DNA from 2 places in the Oceanobacter antarcticus genome. Region 2 is predicted to be linked to the other one. Evidence: riboswitches for the same ligand, from Rfam matches in the RefSeq annotation. Region 2 holds a riboswitch; the other holds the start of a gene.
The links. Region 2 has a riboswitch for cobalamin ahead of WG929_RS16590 (ABC transporter ATP-binding protein). Riboswitches for the same ligand answer to the same signal wherever they lie in the genome.
Positions count from the first base shown of each region.

Region 1: linked by a shared signal. The riboswitch ahead of WG929_RS02975 (TonB-dependent receptor plug domain-containing protein) and the one ahead of WG929_RS16590 (ABC transporter ATP-binding protein) in region 2 are both predicted to bind cobalamin.

Region 1 covers NZ_JBBKTX010000003.1:19,368-27,853, forward strand. Annotated here, with positions in the region: gene WG929_RS02955 (AmpG family muropeptide MFS transporter) at 1-777, opposite strand, end outside; gene WG929_RS02960 (YajQ family cyclic di-GMP-binding protein) at 777-1,262, opposite strand; gene WG929_RS02965 (ketopantoate reductase family protein) at 1,564-2,520, shown strand; gene WG929_RS02970 (two-component system sensor histidine kinase NtrB) at 2,489-4,444, shown strand; cobalamin riboswitch at 4,596-4,853, shown strand; gene WG929_RS02975 (TonB-dependent receptor plug domain-containing protein) at 5,000-7,312, shown strand; gene WG929_RS02980 (hypothetical protein) at 7,367-8,486, shown strand, end outside.
Region 2 covers NZ_JBBKTX010000023.1:14,787-23,272, reverse strand. Annotated here, with positions in the region: gene WG929_RS16605 (alpha/beta fold hydrolase) at 1-742, opposite strand, end outside; gene WG929_RS16600 (AMP-binding protein) at 1,044-2,744, shown strand; gene WG929_RS16595 (type IV pili methyl-accepting chemotaxis transducer N-terminal domain-containing protein) at 2,855-3,667, opposite strand; cobalamin riboswitch at 4,232-4,374, shown strand; gene WG929_RS16590 (ABC transporter ATP-binding protein) at 4,546-5,370, shown strand; gene WG929_RS16585 (FecCD family ABC transporter permease) at 5,367-6,389, shown strand; gene cobT (nicotinate-nucleotide--dimethylbenzimidazole phosphoribosyltransferase) at 6,404-7,474, shown strand; gene cobS (adenosylcobinamide-GDP ribazoletransferase) at 7,474-8,268, shown strand; gene cobU (bifunctional adenosylcobinamide kinase/adenosylcobinamide-phosphate guanylyltransferase) at 8,265-8,486, shown strand, end outside.

The DNA.
Region 1 (8,486 bases), on a different contig from region 2:
TAACCAGCGCTGCCATGCCGGGCGCTGCATCAGATACATAGGCCGCCCGATCAAGCGGTCAATCAGTTCGGCATCCACGCGGCCACGCTGCTCGGCGTTCAGGTGTTTTGGTTCGTCAGACCAGAGGGTAGCGGCAAGACCAATCAGCATCAGCGATGCCATGCCGATATAAGACCAGCTCCAGCTGTACCAGTCCGCCAGGTACAAGGCACCGGCGCCGGAAAACAGCAGTGCAACCCGATATCCGAAGATATAGCTGGCCGACATGGCTCCCTGATACTCGTCGTCTACCACTTCAATCCGATAGGCATCCAGCGCCACATCCTGGGTTGACGATGCAAACGCCACCAGCAACGCCGATACCGTAATCCACCACAAGTCGGTATGCGGATCGAGCATGCCCATCCACAGCAAGCCGATGGCGATGCCCAGTTGTCCGGCCAGAATCCAGCTACGCCGTTGCCCCAGCCAACGCCCCAACAGGGGTATGCTTAATCGATCCACCACCGGCGCCCAGAAAACCTTGATCGAGTAAGTCATCCCGATCCAGGCAAAAAAACCGATGGTGGTACGTTCAACTTCCGCATCTCGTAACCAGGCGGTTAATGTCGAAAACACCAATAAAAACGGCAGCCCGGCCCCAAAGCCAAGTAAGGCGATCGCCAGCACGGGCTTGCGGGTATAAATACGCCAGGCATCCTGCCACCAGCCGAGCAAAGACGTCGAAGCAGCATCGGAATCACGGGAGGGATGAGCTGCTTCGTTGCGGTGGGTCATCAGTCTTTGAAGTTCTTGAACGCCAGCGGCATGGTGATGGAGTCGTCGTTGCGATACAGCGTCATCACGGTTTGCAAATCATCCCGTGCCTTGCCTTGCACCCGAACCATTTCGCCCTGAATCGACGCCTGAACTTTTAGTTTGCTTTCTTTGACAATCTTGACCATTTTGCGGGCCAAATCCTTGTCGATACCCTGACGCAGGGTCGCAATCACCTTGACCTGTTTGCCGGCTCCGGCAAGATCGCCGTATTCCAAACAGCTGACCTTGATTTTGCGTTTGATCAGCGCGCTTTCCAGCATCGGCTTCATTTGCTCAATCTGGAATTCTTCATTGGCGGTCATGGTGACGGCGAAGTCTTTCAATTCGAAGCTTGCATCCACACCTTTAAAGTCAAAACGTGTGGTCAGCTCGCGGTTTGCCTGGTCGACGGCATTCAAGGCTTCGTGTTTATCCACTTCGGAAACGACATCAAACGATGGCATCGAGTTTCTCCTGTCAACAAATAGAGGACGGCATTTGTCTTGTGATAAAGCCGGACTGTATACCTCTGTCAGCACTGAAAAGCAAAAGCCGGCGGAGTAACGTTCCTCTCGTTCCTCTCATTGTCTCCCTCTGCCTATCTGGCCTGTCTTTTTGTCTATTCTTTGTTTGTCTTCTTATCTGTCTTTTGGTTTGTCTTCTTGTCTGTCATACCGCTGCAATCGTCGGGTTACATAAAATTCAGACTGCGTCGAATCGGATGCAGGTGTGGTGTCCGGCTATTGAGCTGCCTATAATCACGCCATGTCATTATCAATCGGTCTTCTGGGTTTAGGCGCTATCGGTACCGTGATGGCCAGCTACTGGCGTCAACACACGGTGTTTGTGCTTGGTCGCTGTGCTGCCGCCTTACAGCACGCACACACCGAACACCAATACAAGCACAAGCGCTCGCTGACCTATGGACCCGCCATTCTGAACCAGCACCCGGAATGGCCGGAAGCATTAACGCTATCGCTACCGCAATGGAATCACCAGCGTCTTGACTGGCTGGTCGTCACGACCAAGGCCGGTGATACTCTGGAAGCCCTGTTGCCCTACGCCAGTCAGTTGCACCGGGTTGAGCGTATTTTATTGCTGCAAAACGGCATGGGTCAGCATGAGCAATTGGCCCATTGGCTCAAGAAGCAAGGACTGCCCTGTGAGCTATGGCGCGGAACCTCGACCGATGGTGCCTACCGCCTCGACAAAACCAGGGTGATGTATGCTGGTTTGGGTCATGTTTGGGTCGGCCAGCATCGTTCGAATCCAGCCAGACTATGTACTTTGCCGACATCCTGTCGTTTACCTCATACCGAGGTCGTCACGGATATATTGGCCCGCCAACGGGAAAAGCTGGCTATTAATGCGGTGATCAACCCACTCACGGCACACTACCGTTGTCTTAATGGCGAGCTGGCAAGCAACATCCGGTACCGCCAGCAACTGCAAGCTCTGGCAACCGAAGTCGAGCAGTTTTTCTTGCAGCTAGGCTGGCCCCTGCAAGAAAATTTGTTTGATCGCGTCATTCAGATTGCCTTGTCTACCGCCCAGAATCGTTCATCCAGCTTGCAAGATGTATTGGCCAACAAAGCTACTGAGTTACGTCATATTTCCGGCTACCTTTTAACCCAGGCCAACACGTCAGGTATTGAACTTCCACTGACCCGCGCACTTATGGATCAAGTTAATGACAGAACAGAACACGGAAAACAGTTCTAACCTGCTCACGCGCCAGAAAACCATGGCTGCGCTGATCACCACCGTCATTTTGATCCTTTTTCTCGCCGCCATTGCCTATGTCGCTACCGCAGATCGTATCGGACGCAACTATCTGGTGCCGGAGATCAATCAACTGCTGGTCGAAACCCTGACCATTCAGCTTAACCGACAGCCACTGGACCTGATGGCCGTCAAGGCACTGCTCGACAGTTTTGCCCACCATCATCAGGTGGATTCCATTCGCCTGACGCAAGACAGTAGTCAGCTGGTGATGCAAGTACCAGTCGATCGCACTATCAGCCCGGAGCCACCCCAAAACAGCGTATATCAGCAACGGCTAAGCACCATTAACGGCGATTTCGAGATTCGTATCATCAATGGTGTCTTCTTACCCGGCTATTACTTGGCTGATACCATCAGCACCAGCCTGATTGTCGCAGCTCTGAGCGCACTATTGATTTTTGCCATGTACGTGCTGATTCGACGTTGGCAACAGCAGCCCTACACCGATCTGCGCGATCAAATCAAAACTGCGCAACAGCACGATCACGACCCGACCACGCCGTTCCAATGTCAGGATCCGGATTTACAACCCTTGGTCAACAGCCTCAATGATCTCCACTGGCACCTGCATCGACGCCATGCCGACCTGGAACGAGCCCATAAACAGGCGGAAAGTGCTCGCCATCGGGCCACCACACTGGCGCGTGACAGCGCTCGTATCAACAGCGACCTGGAACATGAAATTACCGTTCGCAGCGCGATGGAGCGCCAGCTGGCACAAACCAAAGCCTTGATGGATGCCATTATCAACGCCATGCCATCCGCCTTGTTTGCCCTCGATCAGCAAGGCCGCTTGTTATTGTGTAATCGCCAGGCCGAAATCTGGCTTGGTAAGCGTCGTCAGGAACTGGCCGGGTTTTTATTAAATGAACTGATCCCGGAACTGGCACCACTGCTCAAACGGGCCAGACAGCGGCTGACCTCGGGAGATGATCTGGATACGCCAATCCTGCAGCGCCGGTTGTCACTCGATAGCCTGGAAGCCGGATTGGTCACCGACTCACTGGTGTACGCGCTGGATCAGCAACAAGCTGCAGTTGCTGTTGTGCGCATTGATGACATTCGCCAGCGGCTGCAGTTGGAAGAAATGATGGTGCACTCGGAAAAAATGCTCACCGTCGGAGGTATGGCTGCGGGCATGGCCCATGAGATCAACAACCCGCTCGCTGCCATCCTGCAAAACCTGCAAAATATCAAACGCCGTCTGGGTAGCGGGTTAAAAGCCAACCACGAGGCCGCCACCAAGCTTAGTCTCGACCTCCGGGCGGTGGAGGAGTACCTGGAAGAACGGGAAGTTTTCAAACTGATGGAGCACATGCGTGAAGCCGGGGAACGAGCGGCGGCGATTATCGCTACCATGCTGAATTTCTCCCGCCGCAACCATGAACACAAAGAAAAAACGCCGGTCAGCCAACTGGTTAATAATGCCCTGACCGTCGCCCGCAACGACCTTGGCCTACATCATATTGATATATCAACCGCCTCCCTGGAGCACTTGCCGGATGTCTCCTGTATTCCTGGAGAAATTGAGCAGGTACTGGTCAATCTGATCAAAAATGCGCAACAGTCGCTGGCGCAACCAGCCACTGCCGAAGCGAACTGGCAACCGACCATCCGCTTGAATGCCTGGCGTGAAGGCGATTTCCTCTGCATCTCTGTCGAAGACAACGGCTCTGGTGTTGATGCCGACCAGATCGGCCGCATTTTTGAACCGTTTTTCACCACCAAGGAAGTCGGCACTGGCACTGGCCTCGGGTTGTCGGTGTCCTATTTTATTGTCACCACTCACCATCAGGGCGATATGTATTACCGTCCCGCTGATCCCCATGGTGCCTGTTTTGTGATCAAACTGCCGTTGTAAAACCCGTCCATTGCTCTCTTCTTGAGCTCTCATGCCTGTGCACCTGTGCTCCAACGTCAAAATACGGCGCAGAGCGGAACCCCCGGATCGGCTCCCACACGAAGCGTGGGAGCCCGTTGTTTCTCTTCTTGACGCCTGCGACCCTCGCCGCTACTCTGCGCTCAGAATCAGGTGCCCGCCCGCTGAATCATTCAGCCTCGGGTTAAACGGGAAGACCGGTGATGCGTTTACGCAAAAACCGGCGCTGCCCCCGCAACGGTGATCGACCCACTCAATAACCGGTTTCCGCCCACAGCAGGAAACCAGCCACTGCCGCGCAATACCGATTGCATGGGTGGGAAGGCGTTATTGACGAGCACAGGATGCTCAGGTCGTCAGCCCGGATACCGGCCTGTTCCAATCAACCGACGTTGCGGAGGGCAGCGGGAGGGATTTGCGCAAATCCGTAACCGCTGTACCACTACGGTGTCTTCCGCTTTCAGCGGAGTTGTTTATTGCCCGGTCTGCTCCTGCCTGCTCTTGCCGTCTTATTTAGACCCGGCATTCAGGACTCCCATGACATTGATTTTGCCTTCCTGCAACTATGTCCGCAGCAACTATGCCGTCCGCTGTAACTATGTCGTCCGCAGCGGCATCAGCCATCGTCTCTGGCAGTGGCGGATCACGACGTGGCCGTTGAGCCTGGCCCTGATTTTGCTGTTTTTCTCCCTGCATGGATACGCCGAAAACACCGTTACCGCAGACGACGAATTGGTCGTCTATGGCCAAACAGAACCCGCTGACGACGCCAGCTACCAGCTCTATGACCAACAGGCACTCGCGGCTGGCTATCAGAATCTCGGTGAATTTTTGGGGCGTATCAACGGTCTGCAAATCCAGTCGCTGGGCGGCCTGGGAGATCCGGTGCTGGTATCGATGCAAGGGGCCGACGCCAAGCAGACCCGCTTGCTGGTGGACGGTATCGCAGTGAACAATGGACAGTACGGTCAGTACGATCTGAATGCCGTACCACTGGCTGCGATTCAACGGGTCGATATACTCACCAGCAGCAGCGATGCCGACGACAGCGGTTTGATCGGCGACGAAGCCATTGGTGGTACGATTAACATCATCACTCGCCATAGCGGCAGCCACCAAGCCAACGCCACCAAAATATTTGCCGCTGCAGGCAGCTACGGCACGGCCACCCTGAGCCTGCAACAGCCGTTGTTATTCTCGTCATTATCAAACCGCACCAACAATCATCGCACCAGCAATCATCGCACCAACAACCGCACCGCCGACCTGTTACTCGACCACCAGCAAAGCGATAACAACTACCGCTACCCGGTGACCAGTCCGCAAGACACCCGTCAACCGTCCGGACAGCAACAAGCGCTCAATAACGCCGCTTATCGCCGTGATCGACTGACGCTGAAGTATCAACAACCAGATCTGTTTGCCAGCCTTTACTGGCAAGACGAACACAAACAACTGCCTCAATATTCACGTAATTCTTCTATTAACAGTGCCCGCCTGGACAGCAAGCAACTGGGGATGCAATTGTCGGGGAATTGGGGACAACGCTTTCGGCAACACTGGCAACTCTGGCATTCACTCGACCGCCAGGGGTTTTACGACCCCACTGCCGTGTTTGGCTATGTCGACAGTAACAATCGTTATCGTTACCAGCACAGCGAAGCCAGGCTGGGCAGTCAGGTTCAATGGCAGTCCTGGGATTTCGGCAGCAGTATCAATATCAGCCAGCAGCACTATCAAAGCCGTTACCTGAATGACAGCGAAGCCAGCGCTTGCGATTCCCTCAGCAGCAACTGCAACCAGTACTCCTGGTTGCGACATAGGCAACTGAGTGGCCGGGCACAATGGCAAAACAGCGCCAGCACCCGTCAAGTCACCCTCAGCGGCAGTCATCACCAGCAAGACAGCCGGTTAAAAACAGTCGATCGTTCGACTAGCGACAGTGCTGATAACAGCAGCGACAGCTCCCACCAGCAGCAATCCTGGCCATCCGGGCTGATCAGCGCCAAACAATACTGGATTGGCGATAACAGCAGCGGCCAATTGCAACTGAGCTGGAAGCAGGCGTTAAGAATCCCCAGTCTGTACGAACGTTTTGGTAATCGCGGACTGACCCGAGGCAACGACGAGCTGCAAGCAGAACAAAGCCGCACCACCACGTTGACTGGCAGCTGGAACGGACGCTGGCAGCAGCGCTCACAACAGTTCAGCTTGACTCTGTTTCAGCGCCAGCTGGAAAACGCCATCGTGCCTGTATACGACCCGGCAACCGGTGCCGGTCGTTATGAAAATACCACTACTGCCAGCATAACCGGGCTGGAGTGGCAACTGCAGAGTCAGTTGGGCCGAGACACCAGCCATACAGCCACACCGACCACTTCCGCACCAACCACTTCCGCACCAGCAAATGTCGAACCAGCCCGTTTCGAACCAACCATAGGCTACTGGCAGCTGCAGCTGGCAGGCAGCCACTACCATAGCCAGACCCGCAGCGATATTGTCGGCTTCGATCATAAATACCTGCCCGGCATCTATCACTTGCGGCTGACCGCCGGACTGCTCTGGCAGTCCTCAATGGCAGCCCGGCATCACAGTGTCGACCTCCATGCAGAACTGGCCGACGATCTGTATCTCGATCGCTACAACAGCGTCCCCGGCGACCAGCGCCGCCTCTGGAACATCAACTATCGCTACCAGTGGCCAGCCAACTCAAACGCATCCAAGCCATTAATGGCTCCGGCAAACGCCGGTCTACGGATTCACAACCTGTTTAACAACGCCTTTAGCGACTTCAGCGGTCGCCCGGCACGCGGCCGGGAATGGACGCTGTACCTGAGCTATTCGCTCTGATGCTCACTGATTATTGCAAGTAACCCCATAAGATCACCCCTAAGGAAATCCACCATGTTCACCCAACAGCCCAACCACCCGACCCCCCTGACACACGTTATTAGCAGCACTAACCTGGTGCTCGCCAGTACTCTCACTCTGGCCCTGAGCGGCTGTATGAGCGATGACAACAACAGTAATGGACAAGCGATTGTTGAAGGTGCCTACGCGGTGCAAACCCATGCTTCCGACTACAGCAGCAGCCAGGTCGCCATCGGCAATATCACCGGCGACCGCTCGGTACAACAACAGCTCTTCAGTGCCACCAGCACCAGCTACACCCTCGCCAGCGACGCCAACTGGCTTTATCGTATTGGCCAATATGGTATCGACACCATCAGCCGCTACGACGCCACTAGCAGTCTCAGCACCCCGGAATGGACCTACACCACCAACGACGATGGTGACAGCAGCGCCAATACCTATACTCTGGTACATCAGGATGACCAATACGGCTGGCTGCTTCGTTACGGTGCCAACAGCGCCTGGAAAGTAGATACCACCGCCAGCAGTGAAGCTGACTTCAAAGTGGCTGAAATCGACCTCTCCGACTACCGGGTAGCGCTGGATGGCTACAGCACCGAACCCAACATGGTCGATGCCGCCATCGACAACAACCAGCTGTTTATTCTGACCCAGCGCTATGGCATTGACGGCAATAACACTGCTTACGTGGTGGTATACGATCTCGATACCCTGACAGAAATCGATACTGATACCCAGACCGACGGCCTCAAGGGCATTCCTCTCACCGTTACCAACCCTGGCACGCTGGAGCTGCTCAATGGCCAACTGTACATTGCCGCCCGTGGTGACTACGGCAGCAACAGCGGTGGCTTGGATGTAATCGACACCACCACCTATGCCGTTAGCAACCTGATCGACGGCACCACCTTCGCCGATCTGAACGACACCAGCGCCGCAACACCGCAGTATTACCATGTCAAAGACATCGCCGTGGTCAGCGACCAGCAAGCCTATGTCAACATCAGCGTCGAAGCCGGATGGAGCAGTGTCGCCAGCTACCTCTATGAGATCAATCCCGGTAGCGACAAGGCCACCATCACAACCACAGCCAACGCCATCGACATTAACAGCCTGATGACCAACAGCGTCAGCAATCCGGAAGACAGCT
Region 2 (8,486 bases):
GGTTGTGGGAGATGGTGGTAAAGGCATCTTCTTTGGCGAGGTTGCCCAGGGCCATAAAAAAGTTCTGCCAGAATTCGGCGCTGCAATCAAATCCGCACAGAGGGTCTGCTCGGTATTGCTGCCGTATGGTTGCATCACGGGTAAGCCAGTCCCAGGTACTGGAGGCTTGTTTGATACGCTGGTTGTACCCGGCAAATGCCAACCTGCTGAGCAGGGCGGAGGGCGCTTGACTCGTTCCACAGCGCGCCACCATACGGGCGACGAGTTGGCCTAACTGGCATAACCAGCGTGGTTGGTAGCCGCTGCCGGAAAGTATCACACCTGCCAACTCCTCAGGGGGTTGCATGATTTCGGTCAAGGCAACAAAGGATCCCATTGAATGGCCGAGTACAATGATCGGTATGCCGGTTTCAAGATGCCGCTGGGCTGCTTGACGAGCGCTTCTTGCGTCATTTGTCAGCTGCTGCCAGCCGTTTTCTGGGTGGGTGCTTTGGTAGGGAATATGGCCGATTGGCTGGCGTTCCCCGTGACCTTGGTGATTGTGTACCAGTACGGCGTAGCCAGCTGCTGATAAGGTATCGATCAGTGGCTGATAGCGGCGCCAGTGTTCAGCCATACCGTGGTATATCTGCATCAGTGCCACAGGTTCTGTAGCTGGCATAAACAGCGCAGCATTAAATACCTGGCCACCAGCACTGGCTATACTCAGGGAGTGGATAGATGGGCCACTGGCATGATTCATGGGGTGTTCCTTTTCTGTCTGCATTGGGCAGTGGCTGTGTGGAAATACAGGTTGATGTGCTGAGTGTCTGTTTTTTTGTTGGCTTTTCGCTATCTTGCTGTCCGCTGAAGAATAAGATTTGTCAGAGTGATGGTGTTTAAGGAAACAGTTTTTTGCCTGAGTTTCAAAAGATGGTTACACTTCCGGGCTCTGGCTCAACAGTCACTCGTGACCCGCTACGGAAAAGGGGGTCATTGCAGCGGACACTATGAGCAGACGCGACGTATAAGAATAACCAATGTTGGGGTGTAAAGGGGGCGGTATGAACGAGCAGTTCTTCCAGGAACGCTATCCGGAAAATTATCCAGGCACTATTGATGCCGACAAGTACCATTCAGTCATCGAGCTATTCGATCGCTTTGTGAAAAAATTTGCCACGCGTCCCGCCTTTGTTTGTCTTGGGCATACGCTGAGCTACAACGATCTGGATGTGCTGAGTGCCCATTTTGCCAGCTATCTGCAACATAATCTGGGTTTGCAGCCTGGCGATCGGATTGCCATCCAGTTACCCAATATTTTGCAGTATCCGATTGTGGTGTTTGGAGCCATGCGGGCCGGGTTGATCGTGGTTAATACCAATCCTCTCTATACCGAGCGGGAAATGGAACACCAGTTTAATGACTCGGGTGCCAAAGCGCTGGTGGTGCTGGCCAATATGGCTGAAAAAGCGGAGAAGGTGCTCGACCGTACCGGTATCAAGCACGTGGTGGTGACGGAAGTGGCAGATCTGCATCCGGGACTGAAACGGTTGCTGATCAACGGCGTGGTGAAATACGTCAAAAAACAGGTACCTGATTATCATATTCCCACTGCGGTATCGCTACGACAAGCGTTGGCCAAGGGCTCCAGGCGTCCCTTTCGGCCATGCCCTGCCTCTGGTAACGATGTTGCCGTACTGCAGTACACCGGTGGCACTACCGGGATTGCCAAGGGAGCGATGCTGACCCACCGTAATCTGATCGCCAATATGTTGCAGTGTCACGGCCTGTTTGTCATGGCGCTGGATGAAGGCGTGGAAACCGTGGTAGCACCTTTGCCGCTGTATCATATTTATGCCTTTACAGTGCATTGTATGGTGCTGCTGGAAACCGGGAATTGTTCCTTGTTGATTCCCAATCCGAGGGACATTCCCGGATTTATCAAAACCTTGCAGCAAAACCCTTTTTCGGCGTTTGTTGGCCTGAATACCTTGTTTGTTGCCCTGTGTCACCAAGACAGTTTCCGGGCGCTGGATTTTTCCAGCCTTAAACTCACGATTTCTGGCGGTATGGCATTGACATCGGCGGCAGCTGAACGCTGGAAAGAGGTCACGGGTGGCGATATTGCAGAGGGGTATGGCATGACGGAGACCTCTCCGGTGGTGTCGTTTAATCCGCCCGGACATATTCAGCTGGGCAGTATTGGTATGCCGGTATCGAGCACAGTCTGTATTACCGTGGATGATGAGGGCAACGAATTGCCGTTGGGCGAACCGGGGGAGTTGTGCGTCAAGGGGCCGCAGGTGATGAAAGGCTACTGGAAGCGTGAAGCAGCTACCGATGAATCATTCCTGCCGGGTGCGGATGGCTTGCCTGCCCGTGAATGGCTGCGAACCGGAGACATTGCTGTTATTCAGGACGATGGCTACATGCGTATCGTCGACCGCAAGAAAGACATGATTATCGTCTCCGGTTTTAACGTTTATCCAAACGAGGTTGAGGATGTGATTGCGGCTCATCCTGAAGTAATGGAAGTCGCCGCCATTGGCATTCCCGATCTGAAAAGCTCTGAAGCAGTGAAGGTGTTTATTGTGGCGAAGTCCGAGCTGACGGATGCCGATATTCGACACTGGTGCAAAGAGCGGCTGACCAATTACAAGGTACCGAAGCATGTCGAGTTTCGCACCGAGTTACCGAAAACCAATGTTGGCAAAATTCTCCGGCGCGAACTGAGAGCGGAAGAACTTGCCAAGGACAGTGAATAATAATCTGAATCTGGGGGTTGTTAAACCGTAGTGCCGAATACGCAGGACTGAGTTTGGCCTCTGTCCTGCGCCGCTTACGGCTCCGGCAGTAGATCCTTGTTAACGGATTATCAGGATTGATCTGGAGGTAATTCTCCGACGAGCACGGCCTCGTACTGGCTGGTGATCTTATCCAGCTTGGCCAGCAGGGTTTCAGTCATCTCGTGGATATGCGGGACTTCCTTACGTTTATTGGCACTTTCCTGAAACAGGCGAAAGGTGGCTTTTGAGGTCATCCAAAATGACGCGGCCGATTCCAGTGATACCGCCAGTTGTGGCGTGGTAAAGCGCGAATGCATCAGCTCTCGAAGCGTGTGGTCGAACAAGGCAATGGAGGCATCCAGATCGGAATGTATCCATTGGTTGTCATAGCCCCAGTAAATGGCGATACAATTTCTGGCAATGCGTTGCGACAGCATGCGTTGTCTGCCTGCAAGGTAGACCATTTTGGCGCCATGATGGCCTTGCTGGTCTGCCTTGCTACGAGCCACATCATCACACAACGCCAGTAAGCGGTCATTTTCCTGGATCAGCGTACCAATAAGATTGTGATCCGGCCGTGCCATAATATGTTTACGGTGAGTTTCCCACACAGACAGCGTATTGATCAGCAGTTCCTGGATAACGTCACTGGATTCATCTTCCATCAGTCGTGCCAGCCGTTGTTCAAACAGCATGACGCTGACGTCGCGCTGGCTACTGGCTGAGCGGGGACTGATTCCGGCACCAATCATCAGATGATCTTTCATCATTCGCTGGCTGAGCATGACCAGACTGCCTGTCATTGTTGCGACAGTATTGTCCCTGCCAGCGGTGTAGGCGTTCTTTTTCGGTCGCTTGATCCAGAAAAACCAGATTAATGCGAGAAAGAAGATCAGAAGCATGTGAATTCCTCCGTGAATTCCCTCCAGCGTGACGATTAACCTTCACCGTCAAACGCGCTGGTGCTTATAAGCTTGGAGAGAACGACAGTCGGGTTATTTGATTGCTCTACAATGCAGCAAAAAATAGCGTGTACTAAGGTCGAAATCAACTAATGACCTTATCAATAGATATTTCTCGCAGTAACTGTCTGGATGGTCTGCCTTTCACCTCAACATGGCGGTATATGTCTGATTGTTTGACGCAGGGTCTGCGCTTGCTACTGCGGTTGCTCCCAGTCCCTCAATTTGAACTTGTGTAGGGGCAGTCCAAATCACTACGGATGCGCCTGGAGAGGCCCAGAGTGTCCACTTCCTCATAAGCGTTACTGATAATAAGCATAGCGCTGTTTTCTGCCGGATTACGTGTTTGCTGGTTGCTTTCTGTACAGATTGAGCGTTGAGTCTGATTTTTTAAATATCCTTGGAGATCAGTGAATTTTCTGCTGTGAAAGGCATCGGCTATGCAAGCATTGTCCTGTAGCGATTAGCCATCGTATGGAATTTGCTTTGCTGATATAGTCCACCGCTATCAAACAGGTGTCAGGCTGCCGTGGCGGCCTGATTTAATTGGGAATCCGGTGCAACTCCGGGACTGTACCCGCAACTGTAATTCTCTGGCCGTAACGGGCAGGGGAAAGTCAGATACCAGCCTGGGAATTGTTTGGCCGACATTCGGCGTGGGCGCGCTGTAATGTCTGGTCAATAAATGATTCTGTCTCTTGAATTTTGTTCGTGCGGGAATACACGAGCCATCTCCTTTCCCTGTTGATGCAGTTTGTCGACAGTCGACGGTGTTGGATGGTAATCCTGGGCATGAACTCTTGTTATCTGGTGCTTCCATGGTTGGCTGTTCCGGTCTGGTGGTTGACGAGCTGAGGCTCACGATTGATCAGCAACCGATTCTGAAATGTATCTCTTTTTCACTGCCTGCCGGTTCCGTGCTCGGTGTGCTTGGCCCGAACGGTGCGGGCAAGACCAGTTTGCTGCTGGCGTTGTCGGGTCAGTTAACTGGACAGATAACGGCGACTACGCTGGCCTGGCAAGATCGGCCATTGTCCGATTACAGCCTGAATCAGCGTGCCCGGCGTATCGCGGTTGTGAACCAGCTGAACGATGCGGTCTTTGCCCTCAGTCTGCGGCAAATGGTACGCATGGGGTTGTTGCCGCACCAATCCTTGTTGGGACGGCAGTCAGCAGCCGATGACGAGCGGATCGATCAGGCGCTGGAGCGTGTTGGCCTGGCAGAAAAATCAACCCGTGTATTTTCGACCCTGTCTGGCGGCGAGCAACAACGTGGTCTGATTGCCCGTGCCCTGGTGCAGCGGGCGGAACTGATTGTGCTGGATGAACCTGTTAACCATCTCGATGTGTATTTCCAGCACGATGTGCTGGCCTTACTGGGCCAGCTGGCACGTGATACCGGGCTGACGGTGGTCATGAGTCTGCATGACCTCAATTTGTCCGCGCACTACTGTGATCAGCTGTTGCTGTTGGAAAATGGCGAACAGGTGGCTTTCGGGACGCCGGACAGTGTGTTGGTGCCGGAGCGTCTAGAGCGTGTTTTTCGCTTGCCTTGTGCGGTTCGTCGCCACGACGACCGGGCGTTACGGGTAGATTTTTCACCCTTGCCCTTAACCGTTCAAACGCGGGATAAACGGCGATGAGGCAGCGTTGGTGGTGGTTGCTGGCCGTGGCGGTGTTATCACCGCTGGCTGCGCTGTTTTTTGGCTCTGCCAATTTGTCACTGGATACTGTTTGGCGTTGCCTCGTCGGTTTGCCTGTTGATCCACTGGATCAGTTGATTTTTACCGACTTGCGTTTGCCAAGAGTTGCTGCGGGGGTTTTGGTCGGTGCCGGGCTGGCGATTGCCGGAGCATCCTTGCAGAACGTCACACGTAATGGCCTGGCGGATCCTTACTTGTTTGGGGTGGTCGCGGGCGCCGGATTGGGTGCCAGTGTGGTCACGGTGCTGATGGGCTCGGCACTGGCCCAGCATCCGCTGCTGGCGGGGTTGCTGGGTTGGTTACCGACGGCAACCGCTTTGCCGATTGCTGCGTTTGGCGGTGCACTGTTTGCGGTGATGCTGGTACAGATACTGGCAGTCACTTCGTTTGCCCGCAGCTCCGAGCAGTTGTTATTGGGCGGCGTTGCCATTTCACTGATGCTGGGTTCGCTGACGCATTTTATTCTGTTTGTAGGCGAGCCGTTTGCGGCCAATAAAGTCTTGTTCTGGCTGATGGGCAGTCTTGCCAGAGTGGAAAGCAGTCATCTGTTGCTGCTCTTTCCCGTAGTGCTGATTTGTAGTGCTGTTTTATTGCTGTTGGGACGACATTTCGATGCCATGCTGCTCGGCGATGACAATGCCCGGACGCTGGGGGTTGATGCGGTTCGGTTGCGGGCCTTGGCACTGGTGATGTGCGCCGCTCTGACGGCAGCGGTGGTGGCCTACTGCGGTGGTATCGGTTTTGTTGGTCTGATGATTCCCCATATTGTGCGGCGTTGGCTGGGGGTGACGAACCGAACACTGATTCTGGGGTGTTTGTTACTCGGCAGTACCTTTCTGGTATGGGTTGATGTGATTGCCCGATCGGCGGTTGCCAGTCAGGAAATTCCCATCGGTATTATCACCTCGGCGATTGGTAGTGTGTTTTTTCTGATTGTTATGCGTCAGCGTTTGGCCTGAGCGGAGCCCGGTTTATGCAAGCTGTTCATTTTGATATTCAAGCTGTCGGGAATACCTGGCTGACACACATACAACAGCGGATTGATGAAAAAACCAAACCGTTGGGGTCGTTGGGAGAACTGGAAGGGTTGGCGGCCAGGCTGGCACAGATCCAGACTCAGACCCTTGATGGCGTTGCTGCTGGCCGTATTAGCATTGTCCGGCCGACCATGCTGGTGTTTGCAGCTGACCATGGCATTGCTGGTCATCCGATCAGTATTGCTCCGCAAACGGTGACCGAACAGATGGTTCGCAATTTCCTTGCCGGTGGCGCGGCGATCAATTGTTTTTGCCAGGCCAATGAAATGGCGCTGATGGTGATTGATGCGGGCATGATCAGCCCGGTCTGTTCGGATCATCCGTTGTTGTTGACGCGCAGGGTCAATGCCGGAACCGATGATTTCTCCCAGCATGCGGCGATGACAGCGGCGCAGTGTCAGCAAGCGCTGCGATATGGCGCTGACGTTGCCCGAGACCAGATCAGCGCCGGATCAAATGTACTGGGCTTTGGCGAAATGGGCATCGGTAATACCAGTTCCGCCTCGGCTGTGCTGGCGTTACTGGAAAATATAGCGGTAGACCGTGTGGTTGGGCGCGGAACCGGAATCAACGATGACCAGCTGCAGCTCAAGCGTGAACTGATTCATCAGGCCGTTCAGCGGATTCGATCCATGCACCCGGAGGTGACTGCTGACATTGCCATGCAGGAAGCTGGCGGGTTTGAAATTGTCCAGATGGTGGGGGCGATGCTGGCGGCGGCAGAGCAGCGGGTGACGATTCTGGTTGATGGTTTTATTGTGTCGGTGGCGGCACTGCTGGCTTGTCGTATGGCACCCAACTGCCGGGACTATCTGGTGTTTTGTCATCAGTCGGCTGAGTCGGCACATGGCTTGACGTTACAGGCGTTGAATGCACGTCCTTTACTGAGTCTTGGTTTGCGCCTGGGAGAAGGCACCGGTGCCGCATTGGCGCTGCCATTACTGCGGGCTGCGGCTGCGTTTTATAACGATATGGCGACCTTCGCCAGCGCCGGGGTGGAGGTGTAATGGCTGCGATGACCTTGCTGCTGCGACAACACGGGCAGCGCTTGCAGTTGGCGCTGGGTTTTTTGACCCGTTTGCCGATGAGCCGTCAGTTGCCATACAGCACGGACAATATGCACAAGGCGCTGGGCTATTTTCCCTTGGTGGGTTGGCTGCTGGCCGGGTTGCTGACGGTTGTGTTCCTGCTGGCTGAGGCCGGTCTGGGGACGCTGCCTGCGGTTTGTGTACTGCTGATCACCAGTTTGCTGTTGACCGGGGCGTTGCATGAAGACGGTCTGGCCGACTGTTTTGATGGTTTTTACGGCGGACTGGAGCAGCAGCACAAGCTCACCATTCTCAAGGACAGTCGGCTTGGCACCTACGGCAGCAGCGCCTTGATACTGGCCTTGCTGTTCAAGTTTGTCCTGCTGGTGAGTCTCGCAGGTCAGGGAGAATTGCTGCTGGCGCTGGTTATTGGTTATCCCTTCTCCCGTGCGCTGGCAATTACTCATGCACAAGATCTGCCTTATGTCTCGGCACCCGGCAGCAGTAAAAGTGATCCGCTGGCACAGCCGATGAATGCGGTCTTGTTGGCGCAGGTGCTGATAACCGGGACAATAGGCCTGTTGTGGTTGCCGTTCTGGTCGGCCCTGACGGTGATCGCTGCTGTTGTGGTAATGCGCCAGCTGCTCAAACAATGGATGCAAAAGCACCTGCACGGCTTCACCGGTGATTGTCTCGGTGCCGCCCAGCAGCTGCAGGAACTGTTGATCTATACGGTATTACTCGCCCTGGCCCAACATGGATACCTGACATGATTCATTTAATCCTCGGTGGTGCCCGCTCTGGCAAATCCCGTTACGGGTTAGCGGTGGCCAGTGCTCTGGCGATACAGCAAGGCGTGGATCAATATTTTGTGGCGACGGCGACGCCCTTCGATGACGAAATGACCAGCAGAATAGAACGACATCAGCAGGAAAGGGGGGAAGACTGGCAGCTAGCTGAAGTCCCTCTGGCACTGGCAGAGTATTTGAAT